Regions from separate parts of the Robertmurraya sp. genome, predicted to be linked through region 1. Evidence: predicted binding sites of a transcription regulator. Region 1 holds the regulator's gene; each other region holds the start of a gene.

What was found. The regulator Rex, encoded in region 1, represses fermentation and respiration genes when NADH is low (regulators of the CRP and FNR family bind a similar motif). The targets are predictions, from matches to a motif close to TTGTGAAATATTTCACAA.
Positions count from the first base shown of each region.
Region 2: the regulator Rex is predicted to act here: its motif matches at 4,493-4,510, upstream of ACGLXV_RS03020 (cytochrome c oxidase subunit 2A).
Region 3: the regulator Rex is predicted to act here: its motif matches at 2,676-2,693, upstream of ACGLXV_RS00450 (DoxX family membrane protein).
Region 4: the regulator Rex is predicted to act here: its motif matches at 4,304-4,321, upstream of ACGLXV_RS06995 (formate/nitrite transporter family protein).

Region 1 covers NZ_JAKFCQ010000077.1:19,321-27,257, forward strand. Annotated here, with positions in the region: gene groL (chaperonin GroEL) at 1-1,238, opposite strand, end outside; gene groES (co-chaperone GroES) at 1,312-1,596, opposite strand; gene ACGLXV_RS11030 (CPBP family intramembrane glutamic endopeptidase) at 1,898-2,635, shown strand; gene ACGLXV_RS11035 (YdiK family protein) at 2,632-2,844, shown strand; gene ACGLXV_RS11040 (redox-sensing transcriptional repressor Rex) at 2,872-3,531, opposite strand; gene moaC (cyclic pyranopterin monophosphate synthase MoaC) at 3,559-4,053, opposite strand; gene ACGLXV_RS11050 (ABC-F family ATP-binding cassette domain-containing protein) at 4,193-6,115, shown strand; gene tsaD (tRNA (adenosine(37)-N6)-threonylcarbamoyltransferase complex transferase subunit TsaD) at 6,331-7,359, opposite strand; gene rimI (ribosomal protein S18-alanine N-acetyltransferase) at 7,356-7,832, opposite strand; gene tsaB (tRNA (adenosine(37)-N6)-threonylcarbamoyltransferase complex dimerization subunit type 1 TsaB) at 7,819-7,937, opposite strand, start outside.
Region 2 covers NZ_JAKFCQ010000026.1:66,570-74,506, reverse strand. Annotated here, with positions in the region: gene ACGLXV_RS03040 (ATP-dependent DNA helicase) at 1-292, shown strand, start outside; gene ACGLXV_RS03035 (carboxypeptidase M32) at 394-1,917, shown strand; gene ACGLXV_RS03030 (b(o/a)3-type cytochrome-c oxidase subunit 1) at 2,008-3,657, opposite strand; gene ACGLXV_RS03025 (cytochrome c oxidase subunit II) at 3,657-4,133, opposite strand; gene ACGLXV_RS03020 (cytochrome c oxidase subunit 2A) at 4,159-4,308, opposite strand; gene ACGLXV_RS03015 (methionine aminopeptidase) at 4,623-4,838, opposite strand; gene ACGLXV_RS03010 (SDR family NAD(P)-dependent oxidoreductase) at 5,307-6,080, shown strand; gene ACGLXV_RS03005 (chemotaxis protein CheX) at 6,107-6,562, opposite strand; gene ACGLXV_RS03000 (type III polyketide synthase) at 6,864-7,937, shown strand, end outside.
Region 3 covers NZ_JAKFCQ010000004.1:58,588-66,524, forward strand. Annotated here, with positions in the region: gene ACGLXV_RS00440 (methyl-accepting chemotaxis protein) at 1-1,673, shown strand, start outside; gene ACGLXV_RS00445 (Parvovirus coat protein VP1-like protein) at 1,792-2,037, shown strand; gene ACGLXV_RS00450 (DoxX family membrane protein) at 2,085-2,594, opposite strand; gene ACGLXV_RS00455 (hypothetical protein) at 2,868-3,041, shown strand; gene ACGLXV_RS00460 (aldehyde dehydrogenase) at 3,096-4,466, opposite strand; gene ACGLXV_RS00465 (iron-containing alcohol dehydrogenase) at 4,482-5,681, opposite strand; gene pdxR (MocR-like pyridoxine biosynthesis transcription factor PdxR) at 5,746-7,125, opposite strand; gene ACGLXV_RS00475 (GNAT family N-acetyltransferase) at 7,232-7,672, shown strand; gene ACGLXV_RS00480 (DUF3817 domain-containing protein) at 7,859-7,937, shown strand, end outside.
Region 4 covers NZ_JAKFCQ010000055.1:77,173-85,109, forward strand. Annotated here, with positions in the region: gene ACGLXV_RS06965 (ABC-F family ATP-binding cassette domain-containing protein) at 1-334, opposite strand, end outside; gene ACGLXV_RS06970 (hypothetical protein) at 544-678, shown strand; gene ACGLXV_RS06975 (SCO family protein) at 709-1,311, opposite strand; gene ACGLXV_RS06980 (YjcZ family sporulation protein) at 1,473-1,574, shown strand; gene ACGLXV_RS06985 (aldehyde dehydrogenase family protein) at 1,628-3,112, opposite strand; gene ACGLXV_RS06990 (Crp/Fnr family transcriptional regulator) at 3,290-3,991, opposite strand; gene ACGLXV_RS06995 (formate/nitrite transporter family protein) at 4,347-5,195, shown strand; gene ACGLXV_RS07000 (hypothetical protein) at 5,246-5,605, shown strand; gene ACGLXV_RS07005 (YjcZ family sporulation protein) at 5,691-5,798, shown strand; gene ACGLXV_RS07010 (YjcZ family sporulation protein) at 5,829-5,942, shown strand; gene ACGLXV_RS07015 (cold-inducible protein YdjO-related protein) at 5,985-6,266, shown strand; gene ACGLXV_RS07020 (transcriptional regulator SplA domain-containing protein) at 6,297-6,548, opposite strand; gene pepF (oligoendopeptidase F) at 7,391-7,937, opposite strand, start outside.

The DNA.
Region 1 (7,937 bases):
CCACCAGAAACGATACCTTCTTCAACAGCTGCACGAGTTGAGTTCAATGCGTCTTCAATACGAAGCTTGCGCTCTTTTAATTCTGTTTCAGTAGCAGCTCCAACTTTAACAACTGCTACACCGCCAGCTAACTTAGCTAAGCGCTCTTGTAATTTTTCGCGGTCAAATTCAGAAGTTGTTTCTTCCATTTGCGCACGTATTTGGTTTACACGACCTGCGATTTGTGCAGAGTCTCCAGCACCTTCAACGATTGTTGTATTTTCTTTTGTTACAACAACTTTAGAAGCGCGTCCTAAAGATTGAATCGTTGCAGACTTAAGGTCACGACCTAGCTCTTCAGTGATCACTTCTCCACCTGTTAGGATAGCGATGTCTTCAAGCATAGCTTTACGACGGTCACCGAAACCAGGAGCTTTAACCGCTACTGCATTGAATGTTCCACGAAGCTTGTTAACTACTAAAGTAGCTAATGCTTCTCCTTCTACATCCTCAGCAACAAGTAATAATGGCTTACCTTGTTGTACAACTTGCTCTAGAACTGGAAGGATTTCTTGGATGCTTCCAATTTTCTTGTCAGTAATTAAGATAAATGGATTGTCTAAAACAGCTTCCATTTTATCAGAGTCAGTTACCATGTATGGAGATGCATATCCACGATCGAATTGCATACCTTCTACTACATCAAGCTCAGTAGTGAAGCCTTTTGATTCTTCGATTGTGATTACGCCGTCGTTACCAACGCGCTCCATTGCTTCAGCAATTAATTGTCCTACTTCATCATCAGCTGCAGAAATAGCTGCAACTTGTGCGATAGAAGCTTTGTTTTCAATTGGCTTAGAAATCGCACGAAGCTCTTCAACCGCTACTGCTACTGCCTTATCCATCCCTTTACGGATACCCATTGGGTTCGCACCAGCTGTAACGTTCTTTAAGCCTTCGCGGATCATCGCTTGAGCAAGAACCGTTGCAGTTGTCGTACCGTCACCAGCAACATCATTTGTTTTGCTAGCTACTTCAGCAACAAGCTTAGCACCCATGTTTTCGAATGCATCTTCAAGTTCGATTTCTTTTGCAATTGTTACACCATCATTTGTAATAAGTGGTGAACCGAATTTCTTTTCAAGAACCACGTTACGTCCCTTTGGTCCTAATGTTACTTTTACCGCATTTGCAAGTGCATCTACCCCACGAAGCATCGAGCGACGTGCGTCTTCACTAAACTTAATTTCTTTAGCCATTGTAAAATACCCTCCTCGAGTTTTTTCAATCTATTCTGTCTTCGTTTAGTTTTAAAATAAGAAAGTTCTACTCTTATCCAAGAATAGCAAGAATATCGTTTTCACGTAGAATTAAGTACTCTTTTCCTTCGAACTTAACTTCTGTGCCAGCGTATTTTGAGAAGATAATGCGGTCGTCCACAGAAACTTCAAGAGCTACACGCTCACCGCTTTCAAGTACGCGGCCAGTGCCGACAGCAACTACTTTGCCTTCTTGAGGCTTCTCTTTAGCAGAGTCTGGTAGTACAATACCGCTTGCCGTTTTTTCTTCCGTTTCAACTAGCTCAATTACAATGCGATCACCTAGTGGCTTTAACAAGTGAAACAACCTCCTCAAATATATGTAAGATTTTATTATTAGCACTCACTTAACTAGAGTGCTAACACAACTATTATATTAATGAATCTCTTCTTTTTTTGCAAGCGAGAAACCGCTTTTTTTTATAAATTTTTTGTAAAAGTCCTCCCATAACTTGTTAATTATACAACCTTACTAAGTATGTACTTTTCCATCTATTCTATCCATATAATGCTAAAATACGGACAATAATTCTTCTTATTTGATACAACCTGATGTTTACGAGTAGAATAACTATATTGGATTGAAAAGGAGACTTGTTTTGAAACGTGAATATTGGATTATATTAATTGCTTATATTGCAATGCAGCTTTCAAGCTTTATTGGTGTCCCTATAACCTCTCTTGTAATGGAAATGATTGGTTTTAATACAAATCACTCTCAAGGGTTTGCAGGTGTCACTTGGCTTGTCATCAGCTTTTCTATCACACTTGTTGTTGTCCTGCTGCTGTTGCGTAAAGAGATGGTAACTGCAAATGAAGTAAGAAACGGAGCAAGCTTAGGTCGGTCGATCCTCTGGTCCATCACAGGTGTCTTTCTTGCCCTATTTGCCCAAGCCTTTGCTGCGAATATTGAACGTTTGATTGGTATTGAGGTAGGATCTGATAATACACAACAGATTTTACGTATCATTGAAACTTTTCCTATTATGATTGTCGTTAGCTCAGTTATTGGTCCTATATTAGAAGAAATTGTCTTTCGTAAGATCATTTTTGTGGCATTTTATAAGCGTTTTAACTTTTTCCTATCTGCGTTGCTTAGCTCCGTCATTTTTTCATTTGCCCATATGGAGCCTGAGCATACCCTACTTTATTCGGCGATGGGATTCACCTTTGCGTATTTGTACGTAAAAACCAATCGTATTCTCGTTCCAATCGTTGCTCACGTATCAATGAATACGTTCGTTGTACTTGTGCAATCCGTATATAGGGAAGACTTAGAAAAATTAATCAAACAAGCAGAACAAATGCAAAGCTTTATTGGAGGATTCTTCTTATGAGACAGTCACCTTTATTCTCAGGAATTATATACATCGTCTTAGGTGCTCTGTTCACAGTGTTTGCGATTCAGGACTTACAACAAAATGGAGAGTGGGGCTTTTTTACTTACCTGCTTGTCTTGCTAGCAACATTTGATATTGGTTCAGGCATTCGGATGATTCTTTTACATTTTAAAATTAAAGAGATTAAGAAACAGCAAAAGAAATAGCCGCTCCACTAAGGGGCGGCTTGTTGTTTATTCCTCTACCATTTCTTCATCCACTGAATAGTGCTTTAAAAAGTACACAAGTGACTGTAACTCAATAGCCAAATCAATATGATGAACCCTTATTGATGATGGAACCGTTAATCGGGCCGGTGTAAAGTTTAAAATTCCTCTCACCGTTCCTTGAACCATTCGATCAGTAATGGATTGTGCGACCGTTGCTGGAACGGTTAATATCGCTACCTGAATATCTTCTCTTTCAATAACCTCTTCTAGATCATCCATATGATAGACGGGCACTTCTCCAATTTTTGTGCCTACCTTATCTTCTACTACGTCAAATGCAACAGCAATTTTTGTATTATTATTTTTTAAGAAATTATAATTTAAAAATGCTGTCCCTAAATTCCCCACTCCAATTAAAGCAACCTTCGTTAACTCATCTTGGTCGAGTGTTTTACGGAAAAAGGATAATAGATAGTTTACATTGTAACCGTATCCCTTTTTGCCTAACGCACCAAAGTATGAAAAATCTCTTCGAATCGTTGCAGAATCGACCTTCACCGCCTCACTTAGTTCAGCAGATGAAACTCGTTGCTTTCCTGATGAGTGTAAACTATTTAAAAAGCGATAATACAATGGTAGTCTTTTCGCCGTTGCTTGTGGGATTTTCATTGATTCATTACTCATCGTTCTTCCCCTACCTTCTACCTTTAACTAATATAGTTTCTCTTCTCTTTTAAAGTCACCGTTTTTTCCACCAGTTTTTTCAACAAGGTATGTTTTCCCGATAACCATTCCTTTATCTACTGCTTTACACATATCATAAACAGTAAGCGCACAAACAGAAGCGGCTGTTAACGCTTCCATTTCTACTCCTGTATTCCCTTTTGTCTTTACACTAGCAGATATATGTAGAGTATGGCAATTGTTATCTGATTCCCAATCAAAAGAAATATCGACACCAGTAAGTGGAATAGGATGACACATTGGAATAATATCCCATGTTTTTTTACAAGCCATAACGGCAGCAACCTGTGCGACTGCTAGCACATCACCTTTTTTCATTTGGTTATGTGTGATACGATCATATATCTCTTGATTGACTGTGATACTAGAATGGGCAATGGCCGTCCGTACCGTTTCGGGCTTATCACTCACATCTACCATTTTCGCTCTGCCTTCTTTATTAAAATGAGTGAACTCTGACATCAATTATACACCTCTTTCAAAATCATACACTATTTTCCTCGTTCTGTGTGAAAACATTGTAACATAGTTCACAACTCATATCATTGCTCATCCGTATTGAATGCGATACACTAACCGTAGAAGTATAGAGGTGAAATCAATGATACTACTACAAGTGAACCAGCTTTCCAAGTCTTATGGAGCTGACCTTATTTTATCGAATATAAAACTAGAAGTTCAAACAAGAGACCGTATTGCCTTAGTAGGCCGAAATGGGGCCGGGAAATCTACTTTACTCAAGATTATTGCCGGTCACCTTTCCTATGAATCAGGTGATTTAATCAAGCCCAAACATGTAACGATCGGGTATTTGGCTCAGAACACAGGTCTTGTTTCCGGATTATCCATTTGGGAAGAAATGCTTACCGTTTTTGAACAAGTCATGAATCAAGAGAAAGAGCTTCGTAAGCTCGAGGAAAAGATGGCTGATCCTACCGTATTTGAAGATGCTACTTTGTACGAGCGGACAATAAAAGAATATGACCATCTCCAAAATGAATTTAAGGAGAATGGGGGGTATCAGTACGAGTCTGATATACGTTCTGTCCTACATGGATTAAATTTCCACTCATTTGATTACTCTACAAAAATTGATAGCTTGAGTGGTGGCCAGAAAACTCGATTAGCTCTTGCGAAGTTGTTATTAACTAAACCTGATATTCTTATATTAGATGAACCTACCAACCATCTAGATATTGATACTTTGTCTTGGTTAGAGCAATATCTGACTGGCTACACGGGTGCCATCTTGATTGTATCCCACGATCGCTACTTTTTAGATAAAGTGGTCAATCAAGTGTACGAAATCTCTAGGAATCAAATCAGCAAATTCTCAGGAAACTACAGTTCTTATCTTGAACAAAAAGCCGAAAACTACGAGCGTGATCTAAAGCAATACGAAAAACAGCAAGATGAAATAGCCAAGCTCCAGGACTTTATTCAAAAGAATCTTGCTCGTGCATCGACCACCAAGCGGGCTCAAAGTAGAAGGAAGAAGCTTGAGAGAATGCAAGTTATGGACAAACCTCTTGGAGATGAGAAGTCCGCCTCCTTCGGTTTTGATATTGAAAAGCAAAGTGGCAATGAGGTGTTAAATGTTCATTCCTTATCCGTTGGCTATCATGATGAACGGATAGCTGAGGGACTTTCCCTCAGAATTACTAGAGGCGATTCCGTTGCCTTAGTTGGACCGAATGGGATTGGAAAGTCAACCTTACTTAAAACCATCCAAGGAACGTTACAACCCTTAGAGGGACAAGTTCACTATGGTTCCAACGTTAGCATTGGCTATTATGACCAGGAACAGGCGGCTCTTACTTCAAACAAGCGAGTTTTAAATGAGCTTTGGGACGAATATCCTCTGAAAAGTGAAAAGGAAATCCGGACTGTACTAGGGAATTTCTTGTTTACCGGCGACGATGTGTTAAAAACGGTATCCACTCTTAGCGGTGGGGAAAAGGCACGTCTAGCACTAGCTAAACTTATGATGCAAAAGGCCAATCTCCTTATACTAGATGAGCCTACCAACCATTTGGACTTGGACAGTAAGGAAATATTAGAAAACGCGCTAGTGGATTATCCAGGAACTATTTTATTTGTTTCTCATGATCGATACTTCATTAATCGCATTGCAACGAAGGTGATTGAGCTAAGTAAAACCGCGGCTGTTGAGTACCTTGGGGACTATGATTATTACGTGGAAAAGAAGCTTGAACAAGAAGAGTTGAAAGCCATAGAACAAGCAGAAAAGGCTGCAGCTACCGCGGTAGCTTCTCCAGAAAAAAATACGTATCAAATCGATAAGGAAGCCAAGAAATTAGAGCGTCAACGAAAGCGACGCATCGAAGAAATAGAAGGATTGATTGAACAGCTCGAAGAAACGATTGAAAAGAATAATACACTGCTTTGTGATCCAGAAATTTTTCAAGACCACGAAAGAGTGCTCAAAATTAATGAAGAAAATGAAACAGCAAAACTCCAATTAGATGAGTTACTAGAAGAATGGAGTGAACTTGCTGAATAAGCAGAAAGAACCGGGAGAATGAATCTATCCCGGTTTTTTCTTTTCCACAATTTTGTTCACAAGTAAATTGTTTTTATATGTGCTTTCCACAGGGTTTTCCACATTATCCACAATTTTAGTTTATTTTATCCACATTATACACAGTGAAACTTGTCGAAACAGTGTTTATACACAAAAAATAGCCCCTATCACGTGATAGGGACTTTTTCCTAAAGTTATGTGTTGTGGATAGATAGGTCTAATCCGGGATTTGCATTTAAGGAATAGTCACTTCTTTGTCCTTTTTCATACATGACACTTCCAGCAGCAGCAATCATGGCAGCGTTATCTGTGCATAAAGAGAGTGGAGGAATAATTAATTCTACACCTTCAATAGCAGCGAACTCTCTCTCCAGTGCGCTACGCAGTCCTTTATTAGCAGCTACTCCTCCTGCTAGTAACACTTGCTTCACTGAATACTGTTTGGCCGCACGTACTGTCTTAGTTACCAACACGTCGATAACACTTTGTTGAAAACTTGCTGCAAGATCTTCAGGTGCAATGACTTCCCCTCTTTGCTCTGCATTGTGGACGGTGTTGATAACTGCTGATTTTAATCCACTAAAGCTAAAATCATATGACCCTTCCTCTAACCAAGCTCTCGGTAAATCAATAATAGGTGAACCAACAGCTGCTAATCGGTCAATATGTGGTCCGCCTGGATATGGCATTTTTAACGTCCTAGCCACTTTATCGTACGCTTCGCCCGCAGCATCGTCTCTCGTTTCTCCAATCACCTCAAAGTGGCCATGAGCCTTCATATAAACAAGCTCTGTATGTCCACCAGAAACAACTAATGATAATAGTGGAAAATCCATTTCCTTTATCAACCGATTCGCATAAATATGACCAGCGATATGGTGGATTCCTACAAGAGGAATACCGTGAGCAAAGCTTAGTGCCTTGGCTGCGTTTACCCCTATTAATAAGGCACCCACAAGCCCTGGTCCCTCCGTTACAGCAATCGCATCAATATCTGAAAACTGTAATTCAGCCACTCTCATTGCTTCTTCTATTACAATCGTGATTTGCTCCACATGATGTCGAGAAGCAATCTCAGGAACCACTCCGCCGAATCGCTTATGGCTTTCAATTTGTGAAGCAACGATATTTGCTACAATTTCGTGTCCATCTTTTACAATGGCAACAGCTGTTTCATCACAGCTTGTTTCAATTCCTAATATATATTGATTTTTTCCACTCATAATGTCACCCACATGACTAATGCATCCTCATAATTATCAGTATAATAGTTCTTGCGTATTCCACCGTTCATAAAACCGAGCTTACGGTACAAAGATTGTGCGACTGTGTTCGAAACACGTACCTCAAGTGTCATCGTTTTTGCACCCCTCTTCTTTGCAACCTCCATAATCATACGAAGGATCGCTTCTCCTAGCTTTTGCCCACGAAATTCAGGTAAGACCGCTATGTTGGTAATATGTGCCTCATCAACAATCAGCCACATTCCACAATAACCTATAACTTGACCTTCCTTTTCTAAAACAAGATAGACAGCGAATTGATTTAGATTTAACTCATTTTCAAATGATTGCCTAGTCCAAGGGGTTGCAAATGAAAGTTCCTCAATTTTTAAGATTTGATCAATATCTTCTTCCTTCAAATATCGAAACACTAAGGAATCAGTTAATGAGTGAGTCTCTTCATTTTGCATCATTTTCTTTCTTCCCTTCTAGCCATTTCGCTTCAGCTTCAGCTAATCGAATATAATTTGGTACAAAGGTGTGTACATCAACTGGTTCACGATTGATCCCTAATTGAG
Region 2 (7,937 bases), on a different contig from region 1:
CCATTTATGGGAAGGACTCGATATTCCAGGTTCTTCATTAGAGAATGTATTCATCTTTTCTCTTCCATTTCCACCTTATGATCCCGTATTTACTGCGAAAAGGGAGAGTACTGAAAATTCCTTTGAGGAAGTCGATATTCCGTATATGCTTCTCCGACTTCGCCAAGGAATCGGTCGTTTAATACGCACACATGAGGACAAAGGAAAAGTGCATATTTTAATGAATCAAAACGAGTCTCAGAAAATAATTGATCTCGTTCATTCCGCCCTACCTGTAGCGGTATCAAAGTAAGCTTGGAGCAGATAATCATCTGCTCCTTTCTTATTTATTCAAGATTTTTCCTGAAAATTATGATAAAATTTTTGCGAGAAGGTTTTAGAGGAGGGGACAGGATGGTTACTGCCATAAAGCAGATGGAACGAGAGTTTTTGGATTATGTTAAAAAAATGGGCGCGTATAAAGAAGCGCTTGGACTGATATATTGGGATCTTCGAACAGGAGCTCCGAAAAAAGGGATGGAGCAGCGTTCTGAAGTCATTGGTATGCTGTCTAGTGAACTGTTTAAAATGTCAACCTCTGAGGAAATGGCTGCATACATAGCAAATTTAACTAATGTGGAACATGATAATAAACTGAGTGAGATAACAAAAAAAACGGTTGCTGAGTGTAAAAAGGAATACGATCGAAACAAAAAAATTCCAGCTGAAGAATATAAAGAATTTGTTATCCTTCAGTCAAAATCTGAGTCAGTATGGGAAGAGGCAAAGGATGCTTCAAACTTCTCCATGTTCCAACCATACCTCGAAAAGATTGTTGAAATGACAAAAAAATTTATTACGTATTGGGGCTACACTGAAAATAAATATAATACTCTTCTAGATATGTATGAGCCTGGTATTACAGTCGACATTCTTGATCAAGTATTTAGTGAGCTTCGAGAAAAAATCGTTCCTCTTGTTCAACAGATAAAGGAATCAGAAAACAAGCCGAACACACAATTCTTGTATAAACATTTTCCTAAGGAAAAACAGAGAGAATTTAGCTTGGAGGTACTAAAGAAAGTTGGCTATGATTTTGACTCGGGTAGATTAGATGAAACGGTTCATCCATTTGCGACTGGATTAAATCCAGGGGATGTTCGTGTGACAACGAAGTATGATGAAAAAGACTTCCGTACAGCTATATTTGGTACGATACACGAAGCAGGACATGCATTATATGAACAGAATATTTCTCCTTCATTAATCGGAACACCTTTATGTACGGGAACATCTATGGGGATTCATGAATCACAATCTCTATTTTATGAAAATTTCATTGGTAGAAATCTTTCTTTTTGGAAAGGTAATTTTGACTTGCTAAAAGAATACGCTCCTGCTCAGTTTCAGGACGTTTCGATTGAACAATTTTACCGAGCAATCAATGAATCGAAGCCATCGCTTATTCGTATAGAAGCGGATGAACTAACTTATGCATTGCATATTATGATCAGGTACGAAATAGAAAAAGGGATTTTTAATGATGAGATTGAAGTAAAGGACTTGCCTAAAGTTTGGAATGAAAAATATGAACAATACCTAGGGATTACTCCAGATAATGATGCAAGTGGAGTCCTTCAAGACGTTCATTGGTCTGATGGAAGCTTTGGGTACTTCCCGTCCTATGCGCTTGGTTATATTTATGCTGCTCAACTAAAACATGCCATGCTGAGTGATATGCCCCATTATGACCAGTTACTTGAGGAAGGGAACCTTCTACCCATAAAAGAATGGTTAACCAATAACATTCATCAGCACGGGAAAATGAAGCTACCTCTTGAATTGATTAAAGATATTACTGGAGAAGGCCTGAATGCTTCCTACTTAATTGACTATCTTTATAGTAAATACGAGAGAATTTATGGAATAATAAAATAAAAACGTCGGATGACAATTTTTGTCGCGAAAAGAACTATTAAATACCTTTAGAAACCACAAACAGCGCCCATTAATAGGCGCTGTTTGTTATTACCATAATTTATAACCTTTTGATCCGATTGGAGCATTCTGAATCATATCAATAAATGGTATGGTGTAAGCGAACAAGATTAATAACGCAGTGATTCCTAACCAAAGTTTCCAGTTCTCAAATACCATTGGTGTTTTATCCGCTTTATCACTAACTTCTCCAATAGGAAATTCTTCTTCGCCTTTTGGAGCAAAAAATGCTAAATTCACGAAAATGTAAAGCATTAGAATAATCGCAATGAAAAGGATTGTGCCACCCACAGCTTGAGCGATTTGATACGGTATCCATTCAGTAGCTTGAGCAGCTCCGCCATACTCTGAAAAAGAAGAACGACGTGGTGCACCTAGTAAACCAGCTGCGTGCATCGCACCAGACATAAAGGTCATACCGATTGCCCAAAGAACACCTTGGTAAATCGCAAGTTTATTCATCGCTTTTGTTAATACTCGGCCTGTTACATGTGGAACCAGCCAGTAAGAAATACCGAAGAAAGTTAAAACAACTGCGGTTGCAAGTGTTAAATGGAAGTGTCCAGTAACCCAAATCGTATTATGAATCACTTGATTCAACTGATGAGAAGCATTCACCAGTCCACCTGCACCTGCAGGTATGAATGAAAGCATTCCGATAAAAGGAACCGTGAATCTTGCATCTCCCCAAGGAAGCTTCTTAAACCATCCGAAGAGTCCAGTTGCTCCTTTTGAGCGACCATAGCTCTCGAAAGTGGCAAAGAGGGAAAAGGCGGTCATTAAAGATGGAATGACAACTAAAAAGGTTAAGATAACCTGTAAGAACTTCCAAGCAGGATCAATTCCTGGCTCCATTAACTGATGGTGAAAACCAACAGGGATAGAGAATAGTAAAAATAAGATAAAGGACAAACGAGCAAGCGAATCAGAGAAGATTTTTGCACCAATGACTTTTGGAATGACTACATACCATGCCATATAGGCAGGTAGTAACCAGAAATAAACAAGTGGATGTCCGAAATACCAGAATAGTGTACGGCTAACTAGAACGTCCACTCGATCAACAATCCCGAGTGACCATGGAAGTAATTGGAATAGTACGGTTGCAGCAACACCTATTGTTGCGACAATCCATAACATCGTATTGACAACAGCCATGAACGTAATTAATGGACTTGGCTGACCAGGGTTTTGCTTTCTCCAGCTAATATATTTACCTAGTACGGCAGCTCCATCTACCCAGCTTCCTACCACAACAAGTGTTAGACCCAGGTAGTAAATAAAATGTGCTTGTAATGGCGCATAAAAGGTATAAAGTACAGAAGCTTTATTTAGTAGAATCATTGTGGCTGCCATTAGCGTCCCAGCTGTCATTAACCAAAAGCCAATCCAACCTAATTTTCTTTGAAGATTGGATAATGTACCTGATGTACGACTTGTGGCAGCAATTTGAAAGCCCATAATGAAGAATGTTGTTAAAACAAGCCCGAGTACAACACCGTGAACCGTTAATATTTGATAATAGCCAATCCCTGCAGGTAAAACAAATTTTCCAGAACGTACTAACGTTTGCAGAAGTCCTGCCAGCCCACCGACAGCCAAAGCGATGAATGCCACATAAAAATGGGCCATAACTAATTTTCCATCACGAGGATCAATTTTCGCATTTAATGTATTCATTATTCCACCACCTTGATTTTAGACGTCATCATGTGGTGTCCAGAACCACAATATTCATTACATAAAATTAAGTATTCTCCAGCTTTGTCAAAGGTTGTGACATACTCGCTTATATAACCAGGCTCTAACATCATGTTAATATTTGTTCCAGCAACTTGAAATCCGTGAATTACGTCTTTTGTTGTTGCAATTACCTTTACTTTTGCTCCAAGTGGAACTTCAATCTCTCCTGGAGTATAAGCAAAAGCTTGAGCCACGTATACTAATTCATAATCCCAGTCTTTGCCCTCAACTTTTTTAAGTCCTGGCTCGTTGAATGGTGCAGTTGTATCAACTTTTTCAGGGTTGATTGTTGCTAAACAGCTTGGTGGTTGATTTCCGAGATAAAAGGCACTAACACCTAAAACGGTTAGGAAAACTAGAAGTGTCCCAATCCCAAAAATCAGCCAAATTTTTTCAAACTTATGCATATGCATGGTAAAAATATCCCCTTTCTCTCAATTAAAAACGGTCTAAAAATAAGAAGTAAACGCTCACCCATGTCACTATTAGAAAGAATCCTAATAGGAAAACGGAAGCTAATGTTCCCTTTAAAGAAGAGCTATCCTCTATTTCCGTCTTTGTTTTTCGGTTGAGTTCCATTTTCGCCATAACCCTCACTCCCTTCCCAAGGTTTCACAATAAATAAATGATTACATTTTCATAATACAAGACAATTGTTCCAATTCCATTAGCTTTCATTGATTTCACAAATTGTTCAATTGTTATGTATTTACTATGATAGTAGTGAAAAGTTATTGTGACAGTGATTTAAATCACATTCATTTGTCTCGAAATGTGAAATATTTGTGAAGAAGATAAAATTCGAAAATTTATGATAGCGGTTACGAATGTCGACATAAAAGCGTTTTTAGGTGAGTGATATTTATTACATAATAAAACACACCCTAGAAACCTAGAGTGTGTTACACGATTGTGCTATCCCACTTTGAATAAGATCCTGATCCTTCGCAGCCTGCACAATCAAAAATATGGTTATATGGGATAAATTCGCCTACTGGAGGATACACATGATACCCTTTCCCATGGCATTGAGGGCACTTATCTTCCTCATACATTGCTTCTAAATGCTCCTGATACTTTCCTTCTCGCCAATTGAAGAAGGCTTGAATGATTCCCAAGATTATTCACCACCTAAAAAACTTTGTTTGTTCCTATTATTTCTAATGGGGTTTCCTCTATACATATTATTAAGCTAGAGGTGTTAAGGTGATGTTAATAATTGGTATTTGAATATGGTTATGTTCATCATAGAATTTTCATATTTATTATTATTCCTAAAGCTTTTAGACTGCTTGAAGGAACCTCTTGTATCAAGAATAAATATACTGATAGTAATATTGGTCAGTAAGAAATAGTGAGGGATAATATATGGTGAAATACTATTGTGAACACTGCCGAACCCTTTATGATGGGAAGGTAGTTTGTCAGGTGTGCGGCGAATTGGTGTGTAAAGAGATTTATATAGAGGTGCAAAGACAACAAGATAAGAAGTAATAAGGTTAAAGGAAAAAGAAACCCTTTTTCCTTTTCTTTTTGACTACCGTTTGATATGTTGATTTATATATGAATGATAAAGGGGGATCATTATGTACTTACCCTCATTTCGATTAGATAGCAAACATGCGATAGTTACTGGGGCTGGCAGGGGAATTGGAAAAGCACTAGCCATTGGTCTTGCGGAAGCAGGGGCGGATGTTGCCTTACTTTCTCGTACCGAGGGCGATTTAAGGGAAACTGCTGAAATCATTCGTTCTTTTGGCAGGAGGGTGCTCGTTATACCGACAGATGTCACCTCAAAAGAGGAAGTTTTAAGGGCTGTTTCTAAGGTGGAGGATGAGTGGGGAGAAATACATATTCTTATTAATAATGCAGGAATGAATATTCGTTCTAAAGCTTTAGAGGTTACGGAGGAAGAGTGGCAGACGATTATGGATACCAATTTAAAGTCAGCCTTTATGATGTCACAACAAGTTGGTAAAGTGATGCAGAAGCACGGAACAGCGGGTAGAATCATATCTATTTCATCTGTTGCCGGACATGTCGCTTTACGAACAGGTGTCGTTTACGCGGCAACAAAAGCGGCTATGATTCAAATGACCAAGGTGCTAGCATTAGAATGGGGTCCTCATAATATTAATGTGAATAGCATAGGACCATGGTATTTCAAAACACCTTTAACGGAAACCTTACTTTCTAAAAAAGAGTATGTAGAAGATATTTTAGCCGTTACTCCTTTAAACCGTGTTGGTGAATTACCAGAACTGGTAGGTCCTGTCGTCATGCTAGCTTCTGAAGCAGGAAATTATATTAGTGGTCAAACCATATTTGTTGACGGCGGGATGACAATTCACGGATTTTAAAAAAAATGTAGAGAGGGTAATCCTCTCTACTTATTTTCTACCATAATAATTAGTTCAATCGTTCCTAAGTCTTGAATATTGATTGGTAAACGGAATGCTTTATCAAATCCGTAAACCTTTGTTTCTCCAACCAACACAGTAGGTGGGGTAATATCCGTTTCATGGCCTTTTTGTGAAATCGTTGTCGATAAGTTCCCTGCAATCATATTTCCTAACTCTCCAGCAAAGGACTCGAGCATTTCTCCTTCTAAAGCCAAACCGAACATTCCTTCTCCGATCTTACCGAACACCTGTTCATTTCCATCAATAATAATTCGACCTCTTACGTCTCCTGTCATTCCAATCAACACACCAATCGAATGCTGTGTAAAAGGCTGTGTAAAAAGAGATGGTTTTTCAACGGCTAGGTCAAATGGAAGAACTGATTTAACTGAATCGATAGTCCCGTTTAATATATCTGTTACTTGCTTTGATAAAGTCATTTATATTCCTCCAACTAGTCGAATATCATTATATTATCATAGATGCTAAGGGAAATAACATGGTTTTCTCATTTTTAATAGTAAAAAATAATGGGAATTAAACTGGTTCTTTTGGTTCATTTCTATGGTAAAAATTATCTAGTGATTTGAAACGGAAATCAACATATAATGAAGAAGCACAGCAACTCCTTCAAGACATGGATGACTCTCTACTTACAAAGTAGGGAGTTTTTTTCATGAATAAATCTCCTGTTTTTGGAAAAAGTATCCTTAATATGGTGATCATGGAAGGAGCAATGAAATGCCAGCAATTCTATCAGTAGGTGAAGCACCCCCGCAATATGAAATAACACAAACTGAAGTAATGGATTTTTCTCGAAAGCTTTTTACAGATGCTTTTCATGATATTGAAAGATTGCTTAAGGCATTCCAGCACGGTCAAATTATAAAACGACATTTTGTAAGAAGTATAGAGTGGTTTGCAAAAGAGAGGTCGTTTAAGGAAAAAAATGATGCATATATTGAAACAGCTATACAGTTAGGTACAAAAGCAATAGAAAATTGTTTGCAAAATAAGGATTATTTGAAGAAACCGATTGATTTTGAAGACATAGACGCAATTTTCACTATATCAAGTACAGGTTTAGCAACTCCTAGTATAGAAGCAAGGATTATGAATATCCTTCCTTTTTCGATACATACGAAACGAATTCCTATCTGGGGTCTTGGTTGTGCGGGGGGAGCTTCTGGATTATCAAGAGCATACGAATATTGCCTCGCTTTTCCTACAGCCAAAGTACTTGTACTTACAATTGAATTATGCAGTTTAACATTCCAGAAAAACGATCTTTCCAAAAGTAACTTAATTGGCTCTTCCCTTTTTGCTGATGGAGTGGCATGTGCTCTTGTAGTAGGAGATCAAGTACAGAAGGAAAGCATCAGCCAATTAACCTCCTATCCAACTATTTTAGCTACAAGGTCAACTACCATGAAGGACTCGCTTGATGTGATGGGTTGGGAAGTAAAAGAGAATGGGCTTTATGTTGTTTTTTCTAAGGATATTCCTTCCATTATTGAAAAATGGTTAAAGCCCAATGTAAATCATTTTCTTACTGAGAATGGCTGTCAACTTGAAGAGCTTCAGCACTTTATTGCACATCCAGGAGGAAAGAAGGTTCTAGACGCCTATGTAAAATCATTACAGTTACCAGCAGAAATGTTAGAAATATCTGCAAATGTGTTAAAGAATTACGGGAATATGTCATCAGCAACCATATTATATGTTTTGAATCGGACCATGAAAGTGGCAAAAAAGCATGATTTGGGGCTTGCAACGGCATTAGGACCTGGTTTTAGCTCAGAATTACTTCTCTTA
Region 3 (7,937 bases), on a different contig from region 1:
ATCTACATCCTGAAACAGTAAGTATTTATTTAGGGACAACTGATGGTTTGATGATTCAAAATCCGAAAAAAGAATTAGCTGCAGATTATGACCCTCGACAACGTCCGTGGTACCAAGAAGCTATGGCAAATAAAGGACAGGTAATCATAACGGATCCGTATGAAGCATCTTCAGGTGGAATGGTCATTACTATAGCAAGAACAACAGATGACGGCAGTGGTGTTATCGGAATTAACTTAATGATAGGGAATATTACACAGTCAGCAAGTAAAATTAAAATTGGAAATGAAGGCTATGTGATTCTTCTTGGAAGAGAAAAGAATATGATCTATCACCCTACGGTGGAAGCAGGAACCTTAGCTGAAGAAGATCATTATCAGCTTATGTACAAGGACAACAAGGGAGAATTTGACTATCAATTAGACTCCCAAGATAAAAAGATGAGCTTTACAACAAATGAACTTACAGGCTGGAAAATCGGTGGCACGATGTATACTAGTGAAATAAAAGATAGTGCCTCACCAATTTTTAACAAAACATTAATCACCGTGGTGATTGCACTAATAGTCGGTACTGTCGTAACGTTCTTCATCATCCGTTCCATTGTAGAACCAATTCGTCGTTTAGTTGGCAGCACATTGGCGATAAGCGAAGGGGACCTAACACACGAGATTGAAGTTAAAGGCAAAGATGAGATTGCAGAGTTGGCTGTTTCATTCAAAAATATGACTGACAATCTAAAAGAAATCATTACCCAAGTGGATATGAACACAGAGCAAGTAGCGGCTGCAGCAGAAGAATTAACGGCATCATCTGATGAAACAACGATCGCTACCAAACAGGTTGCATACTCTATCCAACAAGTGGCAAGTGGTGCGGAAAGTCAAACAATCGGAATCGATAAAACGGTATGTACGATGAATGAAATTAGTCAAGGTATGGAAACCATGACAACCAACTTTATTCAAGTAAATGCACTCACACAACAAGCGGTGAAACATGCTGAAGAAGGCGGAGAGTCGGTTCAACATACGGTAGCCCAAATGAACGAGATTCATAGGCAAGTAGAAAGTTCAGATGTGATTATTAAATCACTTTACGACCGTTCGAAGCAAGTAAATGAGATTATTGGTGTGATTAGTGATATTTCTAATCAAACGAACTTGTTAGCGTTAAATGCTGCAATCGAAGCAGCAAGAGCAGGTGAGCAAGGGAAAGGCTTTGCCGTAGTGGCTGATGAAGTCCGTAAACTCGCTGACCAATCTCAAAGCTCAGCAAGCAAAATAGCCGAACTAATTCAAGCAATTCAAGAAGATACCGAGAAATCGGTAGAAACGATGCAGCTCGCAACAAAGAGTGTGCAAGACGGAATACTTGTATCCAATAAAACGATTGAGAAGTTTGACGAGATTTTAAATGGGGTAAGAGTCATGGCACCTCAAATTGAAGAAGTATCACAAATAGCGGAACAAATTACAGCAGAAATCAAAAATGTAACAGACACATCTTATGAATTATCTGAAATCGCAAAGGAAAACGCGTCCTCTTCAGAAAATGTGGCCGCGTCCACTGAGGAACAACTCGCGTCTCTTGAAGAAGTAAGCTTATCAGCCAAATCACTATCAGAAATGGCCGAAAACCTTCAGGAACTCGTTAGAAAGTTTAAGATATAATATTGGAAGGAGTCCTAAAAATATTTTAGGGCTCCTATTTTATGTTGGACATCCCTCTATACAAAAGAACGGGGAGATACATAAACTGTGAGTAACATGAAAATAAGGAGGGGATTATGTGCCTTGTTACCCAGGTTATCGTTATTGTGGTCCTGGCTGTAGTGGACCAGGCCGTCCCGTCAATCAACTAGACGCACTCTGTATGAAGCATGACGCCTGTCTTCGTCGCTATGGATCACATCGAGTGTGTGACGAAATATTTATGAAACGAATGAGACCTATTAGGAATCAACGGAACAGAATGGGAAGAGATGCCGGTATAATGAATGGTTTTATGAACCTAAAACGAATGTTTTTAAGCTAACTGAGGAAATAAGAAAATCCCTTACGAATGAGTAAGGGATTTTCAGATTATGCTTCTTGATGAAGTGGATTTGTATTTTTGTTAAATGCTTTGCGAATGATAGGCAGTACATAATAATCTAAACCAAATCTTCCTGCGTTGTAACCGGCTACGATAAGAACGAAGCCCATTAGAATATCAGTTGGGTTATGAGATACGGTTCCAGCAAGGACGAAAGCAAAGTTCATTAGTACTCCGAAAAAGGCAGCTGCAGTAGTGAAGCATCCAAGGATTAAACCTAAACCAACTAAGAATTCTCCCCAAGGTACTAAGAAGTTGAATAAATCAATATTTGGTAATGCGACGCCTTCTAGGAAAGATACATACCAACCATACACAACACCATCTGGACCTGCTACCGGATTAGCGATTGCTCCTTTTAAAAATCCTGCAGCATCAAAGCCACCACTAGTTAATTTTCCCCAGCCAGCGGTCATCCAAGCAAACCCGAGGTATACACGTAAAACTGTTAATAGACCAGCAACAATTTTGTTTTCTCTTAATAATTGATTAAACATAAATGATTCCTTCTTTCGAATAAATGTTTTTGTGTTTCTATATTCATAATATACACCGTGGTTATATAGAAAAACATAGGTTTGTGATGTTGTTCACAAAGTGTTAAAAGCTTATTGAATAAAATGTGAACACAAGGAAAACAGCCGGTACAGTGATGTGATTCCGATAATTTTTATAAAATAGTAGATTTATTTTTATATAAATGTTTAACAAATAGTATAAAGGGTATATATCTATGAAATCTCATTTTATCAACTAGGAGGGGATGTTCTTTGGAAGGAACAAAGGTCGTACATAGAAATCAAGATTACATAATTATGCACGATTACAAGAACGGAATGGTAGAAATACGCAATAGAAATTATAAGTTTGATATCCGATTGGTTTCTATTCATGAGCTACTTTTTTCTAGTGGACAACAAGAAGGGTACGGCCAAACGGGTTGATAATGCGATTTTGGGAAGCCTTTACGCACAAAAAGCGTAAAGGCTTTTTTCCTTTTATTTCAGAAACCACTTTAATTTTTTCAAACCATCCTTCACATTCGGATAGCGGAAGGGTAGATCAAATTTCGTTGTTTGCTTTAAAACACTTTTACGATGAGAAAACGTATCAAAGCTTCCTTTTCCATGGTACGCACCTATTCCGCTTGAACCTACTCCACCAAAAGGCAGATAAGGAGAGGCGAGATGATAGACGGTATCATTGATACAGCCACCTCCGAAAGAAATATGATGTAATACCTCTTGTTGTACGCTCTCATTCTCAGAGAAAAGATAAAGTGCTAAAGGATTCGGGTGTTTATGTATACCATCAATAACCTCTGAAATCTCACGATACGGAAGGACAGGTAGGATCGGACCAAATATTTCATCCTGCATAATGGAATCATCCCATGTGATTCCTGTCAAAACAGTCGGTTCAATCGTGAGTGTTTCCTCATTTGAAGCACCACCCATGAACGTATCTCCATTATTCAAAAAGGGGAGCAATCGATCAAAATGTCGTTTGCTCACGATACGCGTGTAATCAGGATTTTTAAGTGCTTTTTCCCCATACAGCTCATGAGTTGCCAACTGAAATTCCTGTAAAAACTCATCTCTTATGCTCTCATGAACATACAAGTAATCAGGTGCTACACAGGTTTGACCAGCATTAATAAATTTCCCCCACGCAATTCGTTTGGCAGCGAGCTTTAAATTCGCATCGTGATGGACGATACAAGGGCTTTTTCCTCCTAACTCGAGTGTAACGGGTGTCAGATTTTTGGCTGCCGCCTCCATAATGACTTTCCCAACAGGAACGCTTCCGGTAAAGAAAATGTAGTCAACATCCTCTGCAAGAAGTGCTTGACTTGCTTCGACACCGCCTTCCACTACGGCAATATATTCTTCTGGAAAAAGTTCAGTAATAATTTTTCTTAACAATGCAGAGGTTTTAGGTGTTAACTCCGAAGGTTTTAAAATCGCACAGTTCCCCGCAGCAATGGCTCCCATAAGTGGAGCAATCGCCAGTTGAAACGGATAATTCCATGGCGCAATAATGAGAGCGACACCGTATGGCTCTGAGTAAATATAGCTGGTCGATCCAATATGGCTAACAGGTGTTTTTACTTTTTCTGGCTTGACCCAGTCGCTTATTTTCTTAAGAGTAAAACGAATTTCTTCAAGGACGACCCCAATTTCGGTTGCGTACGCTTCAAATTCGGATTTATTTAAATCCTCTTTTAAGGTGTGAAAAAGGGACTGTTCATTTTTACGAATGGCCTCCCGAAGTGCTTCTAATGCCTGAATTCGATAGGACAATTCTTTTGTTTTTCCAGAACGAAAAAACGCTTTTTGTTTTAATATGAGTGAGTGGTAGTTCTCCATATGTGCAACTCCTAATTATTCCTTAATCATTTCATATAATCTAAACAAATCGTGTTTGTCTAATATTTTTGGAACTGGATATAGCGGATTTGCTTCACGAAACGCACGATCCACCATGATCGGAAGGTCTTGATTCAGTAGACAATCGAATGTATTTGGGATATTCATGTCCCGGTTTAGTTTTTTAATCGCTTCAATAAATTTTTGGGCTTTAAGAGAGTCCGTTTCTTTTGCTGTGGTAATGCCGATCAAATCAGCTAATTCTGCTAACGGTTGATGCACGCTCTCTCCATAATACTCTAGCACATAAGGGAGGATTATGGCATTCGCTAGGCCATGGGGTACTGAGTAGAATCCGCCTAATGTATGTGCGATGGCGTGAACATAGCCAACATACGCACGTGTGAACGCAATCCCAGCCAAATACGACGCCTTTTGCATGTTTTTACGAGCCACAATATTCGATCCATTCGAATACGCCTCATATAGATTTTCAAAAATTAATTGAACTGCCTCTCTGCTGCATTGAATGGTTTCCTCTGTATTGCTTCTGCCAATGTATGCTTCGATCGCATGAGTGAGTGCATCCATTCCTGTCGTCGAGGTTATATGAGGGGGAAGCTTGACGGTAAGCATCGGATCCAGAACGGCCAGATCCGGAATCAACACATGGTCATTAATGGCATATTTTTCGTGTGTTTGACTGTTTGAAATGACCGCAGCTACCGTTGCTTCGCTCCCTGTACCAGAAGTCGTTGGTACCGCAATGAGTGGAGGAGTCGGCTTTCTTACTTTCAGCTGTCCCTTCATTTCAGGTATCGTTTTACCTGGTCGTGCGACTCGAGCCGCCACTCCTTTTGCACAGTCAATCGGAGAGCCACCCCCAAAGCCGATAATCCCATGACATTGATGGTCTTTATATAACTGTAAGGCTTCTTCAATATTATCTATCGTAGGATTAGGTACGGTTTCGTCATAAATAACATAGTCAATTTCTTTCCCTTCTAACCCAGCAAGTAAACGATCAAGCAAACTAATGGATGTAATCCCTTTATCTGTCACAATTAAAACGCTCCCAATTCCTTTCAGTTTCAGGAGTGGGGGAAGCTTGATCAGACTGTTTTCTCCTTCTAAAAGCTCAGGCTGTCTCCAATCAAAAAAGGGAGCAGCAGTTTTATAGGCGAACTGGTACATTCGACAATAGAGGTTGTACATCGCAATTTCCTCATTTCTATAAAAGGTCTACTATTATTAAATGAGGAAATATTTGGAGAAATACCTAAAATCTCCAAGCCTGTTTTAGCAATTGCACACCTAAATGGATTTGTTCAATTGATAGATTACTAAAACCAAACTTAAGTACGGTTCCCTGTTGATTTGTTACATAGTAATTGGATGTAGGATACACTTTCACTCCGTGTGTAAGAGCTTGTTGAATCAATTGTTCTTCCTTTGTTGGTCCTCGAAATCTAATTAGTACATATAATCCTGATTGGGAACCAATGATTTCGATCTTATCTCCGAATGTATCCTGCAAGCAGGTGACAAGCATGTGCATCTTCCGTTTGTAGGTGGTTCGCATTTTCCGAATATGTGAATCCCAAAACCCATGTTCCATGAAGCGTGCCATCGTTCGCTGATGAATGCTCGAGGTACCTTGTTCGAGTCCGGAGAATAGCTTTACATAAGGTTTGATTAGGAAAGAGGGCAATACCATATAACTTAAACGAATCGAAGGAATAAATGCTTTGGAAAAAGTACCAACGTAAATCACACGCGCACTTGGCTGTAAGGATAATAAGGCTGGAATCGGTTGTTGCTTGTAGCGAAATTCACTATCATAATCATCTTCTATAATAAAACCATTCTGTGTTTCTGCCCATTTCAGTAATTGCTGACGTTCTGGAACAGGCATGGTGACACCGGTTGGAAACTGGTGGGACGGAGTGATGTATACAAGCTTGGAGTCCGTTTTTTCAAGCTGTTCAAGTGAAAGTCCTTTTGCACCGACTTCTATGGGATAAAGGTGATAACCATGAAGTTGAAAAACTACCCGAGCTCCGTCATAGCCAGGATTTTCTACTGCAATGCTAGAATAATCTTTTTTGAGAAAAAGTGACAAATGCATCAAAAGCTGCTGCGTGCTGCTGCCGATGATGATCTGTTCCGGTGTGGCTTGGATTCCTCTTGACTGAAGTAAGTAGCTGGAAAGTTGACTTCTAAGTAGAGGATCACCTTGAACTTCTCCGTATGTATAGACCATGTCTTCCTTTAACACGTCGTTACTACATCTTCGCCAAGCTTTTAAGGGGAAAGCCTGTTGATCTACGGTTCCGGCACGGAAATTCACTTTAATCGGTGTCTCACTATTACGGAGATTATTCTCTATTTGAAGTGATGGCTGTAAATCAATGGGCTCAAACGCTTCGACAAAGTATCCTTTTTTTTCTTCACTTTTTATATAACCCTCTGCTACTAACTGTTCGTACGCAATAAGAGTCGTGTTTCGGCTCACATGCAAAATCATAGCTAACTGTCGAATGGACGGAAGCTTCGTATCTTTTGGAAGGACTCCTTCTTCTATAAGAGATCGAATTTGTTCATAAATTTGTTTATATTTAGGACTTTTATCATTTAGTTGTAGGACTAACTCTTTCATCTAGAACTCCTAACTGACATGTGAAATTGATAAAAACTGTTCCTTTTATTATGTCAGATTGCTTGTAAGATATAAATAGATTTAGTGAAAAGAAGGGAAGAGGAATATGGATATTATTAAGGCAGATATAACTTCACTAGAGCAAATAACCCCATTATTCGATGCCTACCGGATGTTTTACGAACAAACTAGCAATCATGAAGCCGCAAGACAATTTATTCAAGAAAGAATAGTAAATCAAGAGTCGGTCATTTTTCTAGCGATGGAAGGAGAAACCGCAGTTGGATTCGCGCAGCTGTATCCAACCTTTTCGTCTGTTGGTATGAAAAAAGGGTACATCCTAAACGATTTGTATGTGGATGGAACCTATAGAAAGAAAGGTATAGGAAGAGCAATAGTAGAGGAAGTTTTTCAGTTTTGTATAGAGAGAAATGCACGTTTTGTTCAATTAGAGACGGCACCAGATAATGTTCAGGCTAGGACCTTATACGAAAAGATGGGAATGCAAATATCAAATGATTATGATTGTTATGTGAAAATGTTCTAGAAATAAGTGAAAAGTGAACCAAAGCTTGGAAACAGAGCTTGGTTTTTTTTATTTATTTTTAACAGTGATAATAGTGCAGACATGTTATTATATATCTACTAATGGTAAAAATTTGAGGAGGGGGAAGTTATCTTTAAATTATAAAGTACATATTTGAGTATGGAATAGAAGCCAGGAGGGAAAATGATGCTTACGTCACCAATCGCAAAATTTCGGTTCATGGGTCTGTTAGAAGGTTTATCTCTGCTCATCTTGATATTCATTG
Region 4 (7,937 bases), on a different contig from region 1:
CTTCGTCTGTAAAGTCAGCTTTCATATAGATAGCATCTTTTTCCTGCATAACTTCATATAGACGCTTATGTCCCATGATAACGACTTTCATTACTTCTTCTTCTTCAAATTCATAGTGGTTTTGCTTTAAAACTGCCAATCTTTCTCCAGGTCCAAGCGAAACTTGACCTGTTTGTGACTCTATTTCACCAGAAAGGATTTTTAAAAATGTTGATTTTCCTGCACCATTTGCTCCGATTAATCCGTAGCAATTACCAGGAGTGAATTTAATATTTACATCTTCAAATAGTTTACGGTCACCATATCGTAGGCTTACGTCTGTTACTGTAATCATTTCTTTTCCTCCAAACAAAATAAACAATAATTTTCATTATAACACTTTTTACTGGTTGTTCGCATGAAATTCTATATCATCATCATTGCCAAAAAAATCAACCTTAAATAAAAGTTTCATTTTCATAGAAAAAAATGATGAAATTTCATATTTTTTTCATATTTATCATGTACAATAAAGCTAATCAGATCGGAAAAGGAGTCTTTAATATGGCTAAAAAACAATTAATAGACTTAGTTAATCGGTTAAAGGGGTCAGGAATTAAGGTAAGCTTTTCAAAACCTCGCCCAAAATCAATTCTCCTATTACAGCAACAGGCAAAATTATCATCTACAACAAATTAATAAAACGAGCGGCTATTGACGCCGCTCGTTTTATTGTATTTCCTTCATAATTTTATTAAAGACATCTTCTCGATTAAAATCATCACCCATAGGGAATTTCTTAATGAATTTATTGTTTTCATCTACTAGAAAAACGAAAGTAGAGTGGACATAGAATCCATCACCTGGATCTCTATATTGAAACTGAAAGGTATTGGCTAAACGTTCAATATCCTTTTGATCTTCCTTAATATGATTGGGGTCTCCAGTTAAGAAGATCCAGTTTCCATCGTCTTTAATTTCAAAATGGGACATGTGACTTTTCATCACTTCCGGTGTGTCACGATAGGAATCAATACTAACGGTTAGAAATTGAATTTTATCTCCGAATACGCCTTCCTCTTCAAGATCCTTTTTTAATTGATTCATTTTCAATGTTGTGGTTGGGCAAATATCAGGACAATGCGTATACATAAATTCAACTAGTTTTATTTTTTTCTCTGTTTTACTAAAATCAAAGCTTTCATTGTTCATTGTTGTTAAAACGATATCATCAGGAATGGTTGCATTTGCATCACGAATTAAAAAAAAGGATATACCAGCAGTTATACCAACGATGACAATAATTGAACAAATTATATATATTTTCTTCATGAACATACCCCCTCTATTTAAGATAATGAATCTTGAAGGAAAATCCTATGGACATATTGTGAACATATTTAATTGACCCCATATAGGACATTCATCTATACCGTTGACATCCCGTCTGAATACACTAGGAGTGAAAAGGCTATAGAGGAGGGTTAAATAACATGAGTGGAAATTATGGAGGCGGCTTCGCTTTAATCGTTGTCCTGTTTATCTTGCTAATCGTTGTTGGAGCAGGATTCTTCGGTGGAGGCTACGGCTACTAATATTTGTATATAAAAAAAGCGAGAGGGAAGACCCTCTCGCTTTCTTGTGGTTATTAATTCATACCGATCCAAACACTCTTAACTTCGGTATAGTTGTTGAGTGCATAAGAGCCCATTTCACGACCAAGACCAGATTGCTTATATCCACCGAACGGAGAAGCGGCATCAAATGCGTTGTAGCAGTTCACCCAAACCGTTCCAGCTCGTAAATTGTTTGCTACGTAGTGTGCTTGAGCTACGTCACGTGTCCATAACCCAGCAGCTAAGCCGTATTCACTTTGATTAGCACGAGCAATAAGCTCATCTAAGTCTTCATATGGAAGGGCAGAAATAACAGGGCCAAATATTTCTTCTTTAGCGATCGTCATTTGGTCACTAACATTGGCGAAGATCGTTGGTGAAACAAAGTATCCTTGCTCATATGGACTATTTCCACCAACCAATAGCTCGGCTCCTTCGTCAATTCCTTTTTCAATATACCCAAGAACGCGTTTTTGTTGTGTACTTGAAACAAGAGGTCCGATTTCTGTGTCAGAGTGTAGACCTGCCCCCTGCTTTATGTTCTTCGCATGACTCACCATATCAGCAACAACATTATCAAATTGCTTTTTCTGAATGAAGACACGAGAACCCGCACAGCACACTTGACCTTGGTTAAACATAACCCCATTTAGTGCTCCAGGAATTGCTTTTGAAAGATCAGCATCTGGCAGCAGGATGTTTGGTGATTTTCCGCCAAGTTCTAGGGTTACTCTCTTTAAGGTTTTTGCTGCTCTCTCCATAATCATTTTCCCAATTTCAGTTGAACCGGTGAAAGCAATTTTGTCAACTTGTGGATGGTCAACAAGCGGTTGACCTGCTGTTTCACCGAATCCAGGAATGATATTGACAACACCAGGAGGGAAGCCTGCCTCTTGAATTAACTCAGCTAAGTATAGGGCAGAAAGAGGTGTTTGCTCTGCTGGTTTTAGTACGATTGTACATCCTGTTGCTAGTGCAGCACCTAATTTCCACATTGCCATTAGAAGAGGGAAGTTCCAAGGAATAATTTGTCCAACAACACCGACCGCTTCGTGTCGTGTATAGTTAAAGTACGGCCCATTAACCGGAATAGTTTGCCCAACAATTTTCGTTGCCCAGCCAGCATAATATCGCATATGTTCAACAGCTAAAGGAATATCAGCATTCGTTGTTTCTCTAATTGGTTTACCGTTGTCCAATGTCTCAAGTTGAGCTAGTTCAGCTGCATTTTCTTCCATTAGGTCAGCAAGCTTATACATTAATCTACTTCTTTGAGCACTACCCATTTTTGACCAAGGACCTTCATCGAAAGCTTTTCTAGCTGCCTTCACAGCAAGGTCTACATCTACTTCATTGGCTTCAAAAACAGTTGCAAGCACTTCGCCAGTAGCAGGGTTATAGGTTTCGAATGTCTTTTGAGTTTGACTCTCGACGAATTCTCCATTAATAAAGAGCTTCTTTTTACCTGATAGGAACTTCTCTACTTTTTCATGCAATTGAACAGTTAATTGACTCATTGTTTCCCTCCCGCTATTAAATGGTTAAGTAATTTCCAAACTATGACAACGCTTACATCGTTAATACTATCATTTTATAAAACTACTTTTCAATCATAAATATAGTGAATATTACGATAATATTTGACACGATTTTTCGACAAAAATAAAATAATCGCCTAAAAAAGGCGATTACGATTAATCAATATTACAATATTCAATCGGACAATTCTCACAATCTATTTCTTTTTTTAAATAATCTAGGTCATGGACAGTAATTATTTTTTTGCTAATAGAAATGATATGGTTCTTTCTTAATTCAGTCAGCATTCTACTAACGCTTTCTCTTGCTGTACCACAGAAATTCGCTAGATCTTGATTTGTTAATGGAACCGATATTTCAATTCCATTTTCTCTTAATACACCATAACTATTACATAACCGGATAATGGTAGAATAGAGTGCACCTTTTTTTCCATTTAACACTAAATCACGAAACTTAGTAATGGTTTTTCTTATATGATCATTCATCCATCGGAGGAATTCAAAAGCCAACTGACTATTTTTAAAAAAGGCTTGTTCAAGATCGGCAATATTTATGGCTGCTGCTTCACCATTCTCTATTATTTTAGCATTAAATATATACCTTGGATCCACAGTAAATAAGGTTAGTTCTCCTACAATATCATTATGCTTACAAAGTCTTAAACTCAGTTCATTTCCTTCGGCGTTCATTTTAGAAATTTGAACCTTACCTGATAAGATAATATACATTTCTCGTGCTTCTTGTCCTTCTTTAAACAGATAGCTTCCTTTTTTTATAGGTACAATTCGTTCAGCCGATTTTAATAATTCGCCAAGTTCGTAGGACAATTCTTCCTTATATTTTTGATTCACCATCGGTATCCTCCTTTAAGCGGGGCCATATATTTTATTTAAAAGAATGTCATGTAGCTGGTCAATATAGTTTACTTAATAAAGAGTTAACGTTTTGTGACAGAAATCACGTTAAATTTAAAAATTTCTTTTTAAAAGTGATATTTGTAACAGGGGAGAAAGGGAAGTTTTTAATATTCCTATATTGAAAACCCTAGTTTTCAATATTTTAATAATGAAATAAGGAGTGTGAAACCGCTTCATAAAGAGTCACCAAGCGTTCAATAGTTTTTCTATTAACAAAAGCAGGAAAGAGGGGTAAAATGACAGTAAATATTGTGATGTTTTTCACATTTTGAAAAGAGAAAGGATCCTGAACATGTATAATGAGCTTACACCCATTGAGGAAGCGGCATTAAACGCTAAGAAAAAAAGAGATACTTGGATGTCATCTAAATTACATTACTTTATTAAAGCGATGCTTGCTGGGGTCTATATTGGTTTCGGAATCATGGTATCTTATAAAACTGGGGAATTTTTCTTTGATGCCGGGTCTCCATCTGCCATGATGTTGGTAGCTATTTTCTTTGGGACTGCACTAGTTATGATTATTTACGGTGGGGCGGAGTTGTTTACTAGTAACACAATGACAATGACCATAGGAACGTTAAAAAAGGAAACTACCTGGTATGAGACGTTCCAAGTCTGGGTGGCTTGTTACTTTGGAAATTTAGCAGGTGCATTGTTTTTTTCTCTTCTGATCATGCTATCAGGCTTATTTTTATCTCCAGACAAATCGCAGCTTTTGATGGACGTTGCAAGTTATAAGATGCACGGACATACCTTGGAAATCTTTTTTCGTGCGATTCTTTGTAATTGGCTCGTATGTTTAGCCATTTGGTTACCAATGCATGTAAAAGGTGACGTAGCAAAACTCCTTTTAACCCTCTTACTTGTATTTGGTTTTGTTATCTCTGGCTATGAACACAGTATTGCAAATATGGCACTATTTGGTATTGCACTAATGGTTCCACATCCAGAAACGATTACAATAGGGTCAGCTATCCATAACATCATACCTGTAACCATTGGAAACTTAATTGGCGGAAGTATTTTTGTCGGAGCTTTCTATGTGTACCTAAATAAAAAGCCTGTTGTGAAAGATAAGAAAGTACTAGAAAATGAAGTTTCTTTTTCCGTTTCTGAGAAGAGAGTAGCAAAAATGTAAAAATTTAATGGTATGCAATCACTCCTTGATATAGCTCAAGGAGTTTTTTGATGAAGAAGCCCTGTGCGTCTGTACGTACTTCACTCCCAATGGTCACATATGATAAATGTGTACAAACCATCGGAGGTGAGAAAGTGTCAAATAGAAACTACTATGAAATGTGTCGTGGCGGTGTTGGAAGACCAGTAAGAATAACAACAAGAGATGGTAGAACTCATACTGGAATGATCCATCGTGTTACTAATTCAAGAGTATATTTACAACCATTTGGACAAGGAAATAGAGGGAATTTCGGAGGATTTGCTTATCCATGGGGAAGAAGAGGTTATGGATATGGCTACGGTGGTTTTGCTGCAGGTATTGCTATTGGAGCAATCATCGGACTTGCATTCGTGTCATTCTTTTTCTGATAAGTTTGTTAATTAGTGAAAACGCCCATACAGGACAACTTTGCCACACATATACTGCCGATAGATGTCATGGGAGGTGGAAGTAATGAGCGCAGAAGCTGGATTCGGCTACGGCGGTGGATTTGCTTTGATCGTCGTTTTATTCATCCTATTGATTATTGTAGGAGCAGCATATGTAGGATGGGGATATTAATTAGTAATATAATAAAAGGGGTTGAAAGGTATGGGCTATAACTACGGATATGGTTATGGTGGATGTGGCTATGGATACGGAGGATTCGTGTTAATCGTTGTATTATTTATCTTATTAATCATTGTAGGCGCCTCTTGGTTATAAGAAGAAATAAACAACCTGCTCAAATGGGCAGGTTGTTTGTTTTTGGATACACAGGAAAAAATACTTTTAAAATATAATAAATTGTACATACTAAATAAAAAGAACGAAAGAATCTCTAGAATGGGGGCAATTGCTATGTTCTTTAACAGAAAAGCTCAAGAAGAAAAACCAGAAGATATTTTAATGGATATTGAAGTGTATTCATGTGCTGATAACGATTGTATTGGTTGGATGAGAAAAGAATTTGCAAGCTCCGATTTAAAATGTCCATTGTGCGGACATGACACAACAATGGAAGTTAGAGAGCTGCCCAAAATCAATTAGGGATTAGAAGCAAGGCGTAGCCTTGCTTCTTTAGTGTGTATCCGAATTAAAGTAGTGGTCATTAAATGCTTGTTTAGCAGCAGCTTCAGAAGCAAAAAGGGCATCGTCATCTTCAATTACATGAAAGGTCTCATTTAAGAATAAGGCGACTGCATCTGGATTATGAGGATGTTGTACGATTTCAGCGGCTCGTATATTAGATACAGTCGGAGTATGTGGGTTATTGTAAATCACAAACACCTCATCACCTACTTTGACCTCTTTTGGATTGATCATCTCCATCACATGATTACCTCCTTGAATTTGATAAGCATATATATATCGTTCTCATCAAATTCAAGTGTTATTCTTTCTGAAGACGTGGAAACGTTCACATAACTATCACAGTTATGGGGAGTATTCCTTTGTTCAGGTGATATAATAAGAGTGTAAAGAAAAACAAGTCAAAAAAAGAAAGGAGTTAACATTTTAGGAGACTCAACCATATAGTGTTCGTTCCGTAAGTAAGTGTACTGAGAACGAGTAAACTATAAAGTCCACACATAATCTATGAAGCGGTGAAAAGAAAGGAAAAATGTAAAATCCCTACTTTTTAATCACTACTTATTCAGTAAAAAGTTACTTAGTAAGTAGCAAAGACCTGAAGCTGAAATTCTCATTTTAAGTATTGTAGCTATATAGAGTTAGGAAAAAATAGTTACGAGAAAATAATAAAGGGGAAAGAAGCCAATGCCTTGGGTTAAGAAGTAGACCAAAAACGGAAATTTTGGTTATGGAAATTACAACTTCCTTTATGGAATTCTAATAAAGCTTCAATTATGTGAATATGAGTTAAAAAATTAAAACTAAATAAGGCTGTTTGTTATACGGAAGGAATACCTTCTCACTTCGCGAAGTAAGTGAGACCATCCAACGTAATCCTAACACGGAACAAACACACATCAGCAAAGTTTTAAAAAAGCTTAACCTTGTTATTTGAAGTAGGGAAATAACTAAACCGGAAGCAAAGCTGGTGAAAAATGGTTGGGTCCCCTAAGATGTTGACTTGCTCTCTAGTTTAACTAGAGAGCTTTTGTTTACTCAAAAAAGCACAGACTACGTAAAAATAATCTGTGCCATTTTTATTATTGATAGCTTGCTTCTAGTTCATCAATTAAAGTCCCTACGTAGCTTACGGCTTTCTCAATAGGGGCTGGTGTTGACATGTCAATTCCAGCATGTTTTAGCAGCTCTAATGGACGCAGAGTGCCCCCAGCTTTTAACACTTCTAACCAACGCTCAACAGCCGGTTGACCTTCTTCTTTTATTAACTGAGCCATAGCAGTTGAAGCAGTTAAGCCAGCGGAATACGTATATGGATATAGTCCCATATAGTAATGAGGCTGTCTCATCCATGTTAGACTTGCACCTTCATCAATTTCCACAGTATCTCCCCAGAAGTCAGTTAGTACATTTGCTTTTTGTTCGCAAAGTGTTTTAGCTGTTAATGGTACACCTTCCTCAGCTAAACGATAAACTCTTCTTTGGAATTCTCCCTCTAGAAGATGTGTAACAAAGTTATGGTAATACGTTCCTAACAATTGTAATACAACCCAGCGCTTCATTTGAACATCATTCGTTTGGGAGAGTAAGTAGTCACCCAAAAGCATTTCATTCATTGTTGAGGGGGCT